2 regions of the Bradyrhizobium sp. URHA0013 genome follow, and region 2 is predicted to be linked to the other one. Evidence: riboswitches for the same ligand, from Rfam matches in the RefSeq annotation. Region 2 holds a riboswitch; the other holds the start of a gene.

Region 1 (4,414 bases), 330 kb from region 2:
GCAGCCGGCGACGGACAAGCTGAGCCGCATGCAGGGCGCCCTGCACGCCGGCTCGCCAATTCCGCATCACGAATTTTGCGCAACTCTGGCGGCACGCTCGCGCTCGACGCGGTCGGTGACGTCGCGTGCCATCGCCACCGATCCCTGCACCACTCCAGCGGCGTCCCGCACCAGCGCGAAGGTCATCTCGATGTAGAGCTTGCGCCCGTCCTTGTGCAGCGCGCGGGTCAGTGTCGGCTTGCCCGCAAGCTTCATCGCGCCGCTGGCTAGTGCGGCCTCGAAACCCTTCCAGTGCGCGGCGCGCAGATGTTCGGGAATGATCAGGTCGAGATTCTGGCCCAGCGCTTCGTCCGCGGAGAAGCCGAACAGTGCGGACGATGCGCGATTCCAGCGCATGATGGTGCCGGAGCGATCCGAATAGATCAGCGCATCGGCGACGCCGTCGAGGATGTTTGCGTCGAGTTGGGATGGATTGGTCATGTCAGCACCTGGTGGCCCCGATGGAGCACAGCGTAAGCCGGGATCGTGCCACAAGTGAGACTTTCCCGGATGACGCTTGCGCTCCATCCGGGCGACGGGTGATCGCTACACCCGGAAATGCTTGCTCAGCTTCAGGCCCTGCGCCTGGTAGTTGGAGCCGATGCGCTGGCCGTACATCGCGTCGGGACGGGCCAGCATCTTCTCGTAGACGAGGCGGCCGACGATCTGGCCGTGCTCGAGGATGAACGGCACCTCGCGCGAGCGCACTTCGAGCACGGCGCGCGACCCCAGCCCGCCAGCGCCGGCATAACCGAAGCCGGGATCGAAGAATCCGGCGTAGTGCACGCGGAACTCGCCGACCAGCGGATCGAACGGCACCATCTCCGCGGCGTAATCGGGCGGCACCTGCACGGCCTCTTTCGACGCGAGGATATAGAACTCGCCGGGATCGAGGATCAGGCTGCCGTCGGGGCGGGCCGAGATCGGCTCCCAGAACTCCTCGACGGAATAGCCGGCGCGGCGATCGACGTCGATGACGCCGGTGTGGCGCTTGGCGCGGTAGCCGACGAAGCCGCCGCTCTTTTCGCCGGAAAGATCAACCGAGACGGCGACGCCGCCGGTGAGATCGGCGTCATCGATATCGACGAGACGCTCGGTCGCATGCAGCGCCTCGAGGTCGTCGATGTTGAGGATGGCATCGCCGGTGCGGAAGCGCACCTGGCTCAGGCGCGAGCCCTCGCTGACCAGCACCGGGAACGTCTTCGGACTGATCTCGGCATAGAGCGGACCGTGATAGCCGGCACCGATCATGTCGAAGCGGCGGGTGCCGTCGGCGATCACGCGGGTGAAGACGTCGAGCCGGCCGGTCGAGCTTTTCGGGTTGGCGGCCGCGACGATCTCCGGCGGCAGCGCAAGGCTTTCGAGCAGCGGCACGATGTAGACGCAGTTGGTCTCCAGCACGGCGCCGTCGGCGAGGCTGAACTCGTGCAGCTTCAACTCGTCGATGCGCTCGGCGACGGTGGCGCCGGGACCGGGCAGGAAGCTGGCGCGAACGCGATAGGCAATGTCGCCGAGGCGCAAATCGAGGCTCGCCGGCTGGATCTGGCTTTCGACGAAGTCGTAAGCGGGCAGGATGAGACCACCCTCCGCCATCGCCGCGATCATGCGGTCGGGCAGGATACCATTGGCGTCGGCGGCGACCGTGAACGTCAACCCGGGGTCCTCATCAGGGATCAAACACATCCCGACATGCGGGAAATATGAGCGTTTTACGGCTATCCGATGGACGTCTTGACGGAAAGGGCATTGCGGAATATGAGCATGACTTATCCCGTGGTGATTTGAGCCGGCCGGCTTGCAGCCACGTTAAATAAGTCGCTAAACAGGCCGGGGACCTCTGTGATCCCGGCCCGTGGAGATATTCCAGGCCGGTTTTTTTGTGACCATTTTCGATGGTCACTTCAGGAGGTCCTATGTCGAAGTCCCCGGCGTCCACCGCGTCCTACCGTCCCGAAACCCGCCTGGTCCATTCCGGCACCCTGCGCTCGCAATATGGCGAGACGTCGGAGTCGCTGTTCCTGACCCAGGGCTACGTCTACAACAGCGCCGAGGAGTGCGAGGCGCGGTTCAAGGGCGAGGACCCCGGCTTCATCTATTCACGCTACTCCAATCCGACCATCTCGATGTTCGAGCGGCGCATGATCGAGCTCGAAGGCGCCGAAGCGGCACGTTCCGCCGCGACCGGCATGGCCGCGGTGACGACCGCGATCCTGGCGCCGCTCAAGGCCGGCGATCACGTCGTGGCCTCGCGCGCGCTGTTCGGCTCGTGTCTCTACGTCGTGCAGGATTTGCTGCCGCGCTACGGCATCGAGACCACGCTGGTCGACGGCCTCGATCTCGACCAGTGGCAGCGCGCCATGAAGCCGAACACCAAGACGTTTTTCCTGGAGAGCCCGACCAACCCGACGCTGGATGTACTCGACATTCCCGGCATCGCAGAGATCGCGCACAGCGGCGGCGCGCGGCTCGTCGTCGACAACGTGTTCGCCACTCCGATCTGGCAGAGCCCGCTCGCGCTCGGCGCCGACGTCGTGGTCTATTCCGCGACCAAGCACATCGATGGCCAGGGCCGCTGTCTCGGCGGCATCATCCTGTCCTCGGAAGCGTTCATCGCCGAGCACATCCACAATTTCATGCGCCAGACCGGCCCGTCGATCTCGCCGTTCAACGCGTGGGTCCTGCTCAAGGGCCTGGAGACGCTCGCCGTGCGCGTGCGCGCGCAGACCGAGACGGCGGCGCGCATCGCGGACGTGCTGGCGAGCCATCCGAAGATTTCACGGCTGGTGTTCCCCGGCCGCGCCGATCATCCGCAGGCCGCATTGGTGAAGAAGCAGATGCGCGGCGGCTCGACGCTGGTCGGCCTCGAGGTCAAGGGCGGCAAGCAGGCGGCGTTCCGCGTGCTCAACGAGCTCAAGCTCGCCAAGATCTCGAACAATCTCGGCGACGCCAAGAGCCTCGTCACGCATCCGGCAACGACGACGCATCAGCGCCTCAAGCCGGAGGACCGCGCCGCGCTCGGCATCAGCGGGGGCTTCATCCGCTTCTCGGCGGGGCTTGAGCACGCGGACGATCTGATCGAGGATCTGACCGCGGCGCTGGAGAAGGCGTAGCCACGCATTCGACATCGTGGGGTGGTCAAAGCGAAGCGTGCCCACCATTCACGATGGCAGCGCCGATGGATGGTGGGCACGGCGCGCGAAGAGCGCGCCTTCGCCCACCCTACGCACCGATGCTTACATCGGCCGATAGGTCCGCACGTCCGCGGGCACGTTGACGCCGAGCTTGATCTGGCCGACAGAGCGGATGATGTCGTCGCCGAGGAGCTGGGCGAAGCAGGCGTAGCCCCAATCGTTCATGTGCAGGCCGTCGGCGATCACGAAGCTCTCGACCGGAATCGACTGCTTCTCGTGCCAGTCGCGCATCACCTCGAAGCGCGGGAAGATGCCGACATGACGAAGCTCGGCGACCTTGCCGAGCAACTTCACCATCTTGCCGGCGCTGTCCGCGCGCTGGTTGACGGCGGGCGAATATTGCGGATCGACCAGCACGACGTCAGTGCCGCCGGCAGCCTGGATGCGGCTGATGCCGTCCTCGACCAGTTTGGCGGTATCGCCGGGATCGAGATTGCGCAGCACGGCATTGGTGCCGACCTGCCAGATCACCAGATCCGGATGCACGTCGATCACCTCTTTCTGGAGGCGCTTCATCATCTCGGGTGCGTCCTCGCCGCCGACGCCGGCATTGACGACGGTGATGTCGGCAGTCGGATAGTGCCGGTGCAGCTGCGCGGCAAGGCGATTGGGATAGTTGAACTCCGGCGAGCTCGCGCCGAATCCCGCGGTCGACGACGAGCCGAATGCGACGATGACGACGGGCTGGCCGGCGACGAGCTTGCCCGCGACATGCGGCAGCGAGCCCATTGCCTTCGCGCCGCCCTTCGGCGACAGGCAGGGGACGCGGCTAAAGATGTCGCCGGCGGATTTCGCGACCTGCTTCACCTTGTCGATGGCGCGCGCCGTGATGCCGCGCTGGTCGGGGGACGTCGCTGCGACGGTGGTCTGGGACGGTGAAGCGGGAGCCGGATCAGCCGATTGCTGCGGGGCCGGTGTTGCCTGCGCGGCCTGCGTCTGCGCGCGCGACTGCGAGGCCGGACTCAGCAACAGAAGCACCGCTGCTGCGGGCACAGCCAGCCATGCCGTCAGGCAAAAAGGGCGGAGAGAACTCATTAACGCTAGACCTCAATTTTGCTGCTGGGCCGGCTCCAGATGGGCAGCGTCGATCACGAACTGTGCCAACGCCCGGCCAAGGCAATCATGGACCTGTTTCGCCAGCTCAGGCCCGCGCGACGGGCTGAACAGGTCGAACTGCCCCTGGT
Region 2 (4,414 bases):
GCAGAAACACGCCCTGCTCGCCGAACAGATTCCACACCCACCAGGGCATCCGCAGCCGCAGCGGACGGCCGTAGAGGTCGAGCGCCTCGGCACGTTCCATCTTGACGTCGATCGCATCGCAGAGCTCGACGAAATCCTTGATAGTGCAGAAATGGATGTTGGCGGTGTCATACCAGCTTGCCGGCAGGTTCTCCGTGCGCGGCATGTGGCCGCCGATCAGGAGCTGGAGCCGCATCTTCCAGAAGCCGAAATTCGGGAACGACACGATGGCGCGGCGGCCGATGCGCAAGAGATTCTCGAGCACGACCTTGGGCTGCCGCGTCGCCTGCAAGGTTTGCGACAGGATCACGTAGTCAAAGGCGTCATCCGGATAATTCACGAGGTCGGTGTCGGCATCGCCCTGCACCACCGCAAGACCCTTGGCGACGCAGCGGTTGACGCCCTCGCGCGACAGCTCGATGCCGCGGCCGTCGATGCCGCGGGTTTCCAGCAGCTGGAGCAGGTCGCCTTCGCCACACCCGACGTCGAGCACCTTCGAGCCCGGCTTGACCATCTCGGCCACCAGCACATGGTCGGCGCGAAAATCACCGGGCTGCCCGGTCGCAAGGCCGCCCAGCGGCAGCGCTTCCTGTACAGACATGACTAGCCGTCCTTTAAGCTTTCTTGGCGGTGAGCCCGCGCGCCTTGCCTGCCGACTGCAGGAACGCACGGCCGATGTCGAAGAACTCGGGCACGTCGAGGAGGAACGCGTCGTGACCGCGATCGGTCTCGATCTCGGCGAACGACACCCGCGCGCTCGACGCATTCAACGCGTGCACCAGTGCGCGCGATTCCGAGGTCGGGAACAGCCAGTCGCTGGTGAAGGAGACCACGCAGAACCGGGTCTGGATTCCCGCGAACGCCTTCGCCAGCACGCCGCCATGGTCGCCGGCGATGTCGAAATAATCCATCGCGCGGGTCAGATAGAGATAGGAGTTGGCATCGAAGCGTTCGACAAAGGACGAGCCCTGGTAGCGCAGGTAGGACTCGACCTGGAAGTCGGCGTCGAACGAGAAGGTCGGCAGCTCGCGGTCCTGCATCCGCCGTCCGAATTTGCGATGCAGCGCGGCGTCGGAGAGATAGGTGATGTGCGCCGCCATCCGGGCAACAGCGAGCCCACGATGCGGATGGATACCTTGATCGGCATAGCCGCCATGGTGCCAGTCGGGATCGGCCATCACCGCCTGGCGGCCAAGCTCGTGGAACGCGATGTTCTGCGCCGAATGTCGTGTCGAGCAGGCGATCGCCAGCGCGGAGAACACCCGGCTCGGATACGCCGCCGTCCATTGCAGCACTTGCATGCCGCCCATCGAGCCGCCGACGACTGCGAACAGCGTGTCGATGCCGAGCCGGTCGATCAGCATCGCCTGCGCGCGCACCATGTCGGGGATGGTGATGACGGGGAAATCGAGGCCCCAAACCTTGCCGGTCGCCGGATTGATCGAAGCCGGACCGGTCGAGCCCATGCAGCCGCCGATCACGTTGGAGCAGATGATAAAATACTCGCTGGGATCGAGCGGTCGGCCCGAGCCGACCAAAGTCTCCCACCAGCCGGGCTTGCCGGTGACAGGGTGCACATTGGCGACGTGCTGGTCGCCGGTCAACGCATGGCAGATCAGGATCGCGTTGGAGCGATCGGCATTCAGCTCGCCATAGGTCTGGTAGGCGATCTGGAACGGGCTGAGATCGACACCGCAATCGAGCCGCAGCGGCTGTTCCAAGCCAAACTGCGCGACGTGCGAACTCGGATGATCCACCTCGTGCGACCGCTCGTCGGCGGTGATCGCGGGACTCGGAATTGACTGGACGCCAACCATCTGACCATCGACCTCGTTTGCGGTCGTCGTGGTGACCGCATTGACATCAGGCCATGAAAAACCCGGCCTGAACGATAGGTTCGGCCGGGATCGAAAGCGTCCCCGGCCTGTTTAGCGAGTTTTTTAACGTGGCTGCAAGCCGGCCGGCTCAAATGACCACGGAACGGGTAAAAACTACCGTCTTGGACGGTTTTCGTCAAGTCACGGCCCGGATCAGCCAAATTCGCTGTCGCGCCACGGGCGGAAAGGGCCCGATTTCCCTTTGCATTTCTCTTTGCTTTCGCAGCCCCGACTGCCTAATCAGGATATCCATCAGAGCGGTGACGGCTCGACTGATCCGCATTGGAACGCCTCTCAACAGCACCTGTCAGACATGTCCCAACGTCCCCCCGCGCCACCATCACTCCAGGAATTGCGCAAGGAGATCGACGCGATCGACGAGGGCATGCATCGCCTGCTGATGCAACGCGGCGACATCATCGACCGCCTGATCCAGGTGAAGCAGACCCAGGAGGTCGGCTCGGCGTTCCGCCCGGCACGTGAGGCCTCCATGATGCGCGACCTCGTGCAGCGTCATCGCGGCATCCTGCCGCTCGATACGGTCGAGAGCATCTGGCGCGTCATCATCGCGACCTTCACCTATGTCCAGGCCCCGTTCTCGGTGCACGCCGACATCTCGGCGAGCGAGCCGGCCATGCGCGATTCCGCGCGATTCCATTTCGGCTTCACGGTGCCTTACGTCGCGCATTTCAGCGCGCAGGCGGCGGTCGAGGCCGTCGCGAAGTCCAAGGGCGATCTGGCGCTGGTCTCGGCGACTTCGAGCCGCACGCCGTGGTGGCTGTCGCTGGAAGAAGCCGGCGCGCCAAAGATCATCGCGCGGCTGCCCTTTGTCGAGCGCGCCGACCATCCGGCGGCGTTGCCCGTGTTCGCGGTCTCGCGCGTCGCCGACAGCGCCCTGGTGACGGAGGTCGAGACCTTCAGCGTCCGCGTCTCTGGGTGGAATGCGGAGGTCGCGCGCGCCCTGTCGCCGCTCGCCGAGATCGTGGCGGTGCCCGACACCGCCTTCGACGGTGCCGCGCTGCTGGTCTCGGTCACCGCGACAAGCAACATCGACAAGATCAAGGCTGCCCTGATCGAAGCGGGGGCCTCGGTGCGCTCCACGGCCCTCGTCGGCAGCCACGCAACGCGCTATACGGTGCCCCCGACCGGGTCGAAATCGTAAGTCGCGAACCGCTTAAGCCAGTCCGGAGTTGAAGATGTCCCGCCCCGTGCCGAATCCCGGCATTCTCGATATTGCGCCCTACACGCCCGGCAAGACTCCAGTGGCAGAGCCCGGCCGCAAGGTGTTCAAGCTCTCGGCCAACGAGACGCCGTTCGGGCCCTCGCCGAAGGCGATCGAGGCGTTCAAGCAGGTGGCGGATCATCTGGAAGACTATCCGGAAGGAACCTCGCGCGTGCTGCGCGAAGCGATCGGGCGCACCTTCGGGCTCGATCCCAACCGCATCATCTGCGGCGCCGGCTCGGACGAGATCCTCAACCTGCTCGCCCACGCCTATCTCAGCCATGGCGACGAGGCGATCTCGACCACTCACGGCTTCCTGGTCTACCCGATCGCAACCATGGCGGTCGGCGCGAAGAACGTGGTTGCCGCCGAAAAGGACCTAACCGCGGATGTCGACACGATCCTGAAGGCCGTCACGCCGCGCACAAAACTGGTCTGGCTCGCCAACCCCAACAACCCGACCGGCACCTATCTGCCGTTCGACGAGGTCAAGCGCCTGCGCGCCGGCCTGCCCTCGCACGTGCTGCTGGTGGTGGATGCAGCCTATTGCGACTACGTCTCGCGCAACGATTACGAGATGGGGATCGAGCTGGTCGCGACCACCGAAAACACGGTGGTGACCCACACCTTCTCCAAGATCCATGGTCTCGCGGCGCTACGCATCGGCTGGATGTTCGGCCCCGAGCACATCATCGATGCGGTCAACCGCATCCGCGGTCCCTTCAACGTGTCGACGCCGGCCATGTACGCCGCCGTTGCCGCGATCGAGGACACCGCGCACCAGGCGATGTCGAAGCAATTCACCGAGACCTGGCGCAACTGGCTCGCTGAGGAGATCGGCAAGCTCGGGCTGAAGGTGACGCCGAGCGTCGCCAATTTCGTGCTGATCCACTTCCCCACCGAGGGCAAGACCTCGGACGCAGCCGACGCCTTCCTCACCAGGCGCGGGCTGGTGCTGCGCGGCTTGAAGAACTACGGCCTGCCGCATTCGCTGCGCATGACCATTGGCACCGAGGAGGCCAACCGCCTCGTCGTCGAGGGCCTGCGCGACTTCATGGCCGGACGATGAGCGCGACCCCGCACTTCCAGCGCGTCGCGCTGATCGGCTTCGGCCTGATCGGCGGCTCAATCGCGCGCGCCGCGAAGCTCCAGGGCCTGGCTTCCGAGATCGTCACCACCGCGCGCTCGGAGAAGACGCGCGCACGCGTGATGGAGCTCGGCATCGTCGATCAGGTCGTGGCGACCAATGCAGAAGCCGTGAAGGACGCCGATCTCG

The links. Region 2 has a riboswitch for S-adenosylmethionine ahead of N551_RS0102485 (homoserine O-acetyltransferase). Riboswitches for the same ligand answer to the same signal wherever they lie in the genome.
Region 1: another riboswitch for S-adenosylmethionine. It lies ahead of N551_RS0104205 (O-succinylhomoserine sulfhydrylase); the one in region 2 lies ahead of N551_RS0102485 (homoserine O-acetyltransferase).

Annotation. Positions count from the first base shown of each region.
Region 1 is NZ_JADK01000003.1:836,405-840,818, forward strand. It holds gene N551_RS0104195 (PAS domain S-box protein) at 67-480, opposite strand; gene N551_RS0104200 (2'-deoxycytidine 5'-triphosphate deaminase) at 586-1,722, opposite strand; SAM riboswitch at 1,803-1,882, shown strand; gene N551_RS0104205 (O-succinylhomoserine sulfhydrylase) at 1,953-3,149, shown strand; gene N551_RS0104210 (SGNH/GDSL hydrolase family protein) at 3,273-4,265, opposite strand; gene N551_RS0104215 (lipolytic enzyme) at 4,278-4,414, opposite strand, start outside.
Region 2 is NZ_JADK01000003.1:503,916-508,329, forward strand. It holds gene metW (methionine biosynthesis protein MetW) at 1-640, opposite strand, end outside; gene N551_RS0102485 (homoserine O-acetyltransferase) at 654-1,856, opposite strand; SAM riboswitch at 1,947-2,026, opposite strand; gene N551_RS0102490 (chorismate mutase) at 2,230-3,078, shown strand; gene hisC (histidinol-phosphate transaminase) at 3,113-4,207, shown strand; gene N551_RS0102500 (prephenate/arogenate dehydrogenase family protein) at 4,204-4,414, shown strand, end outside.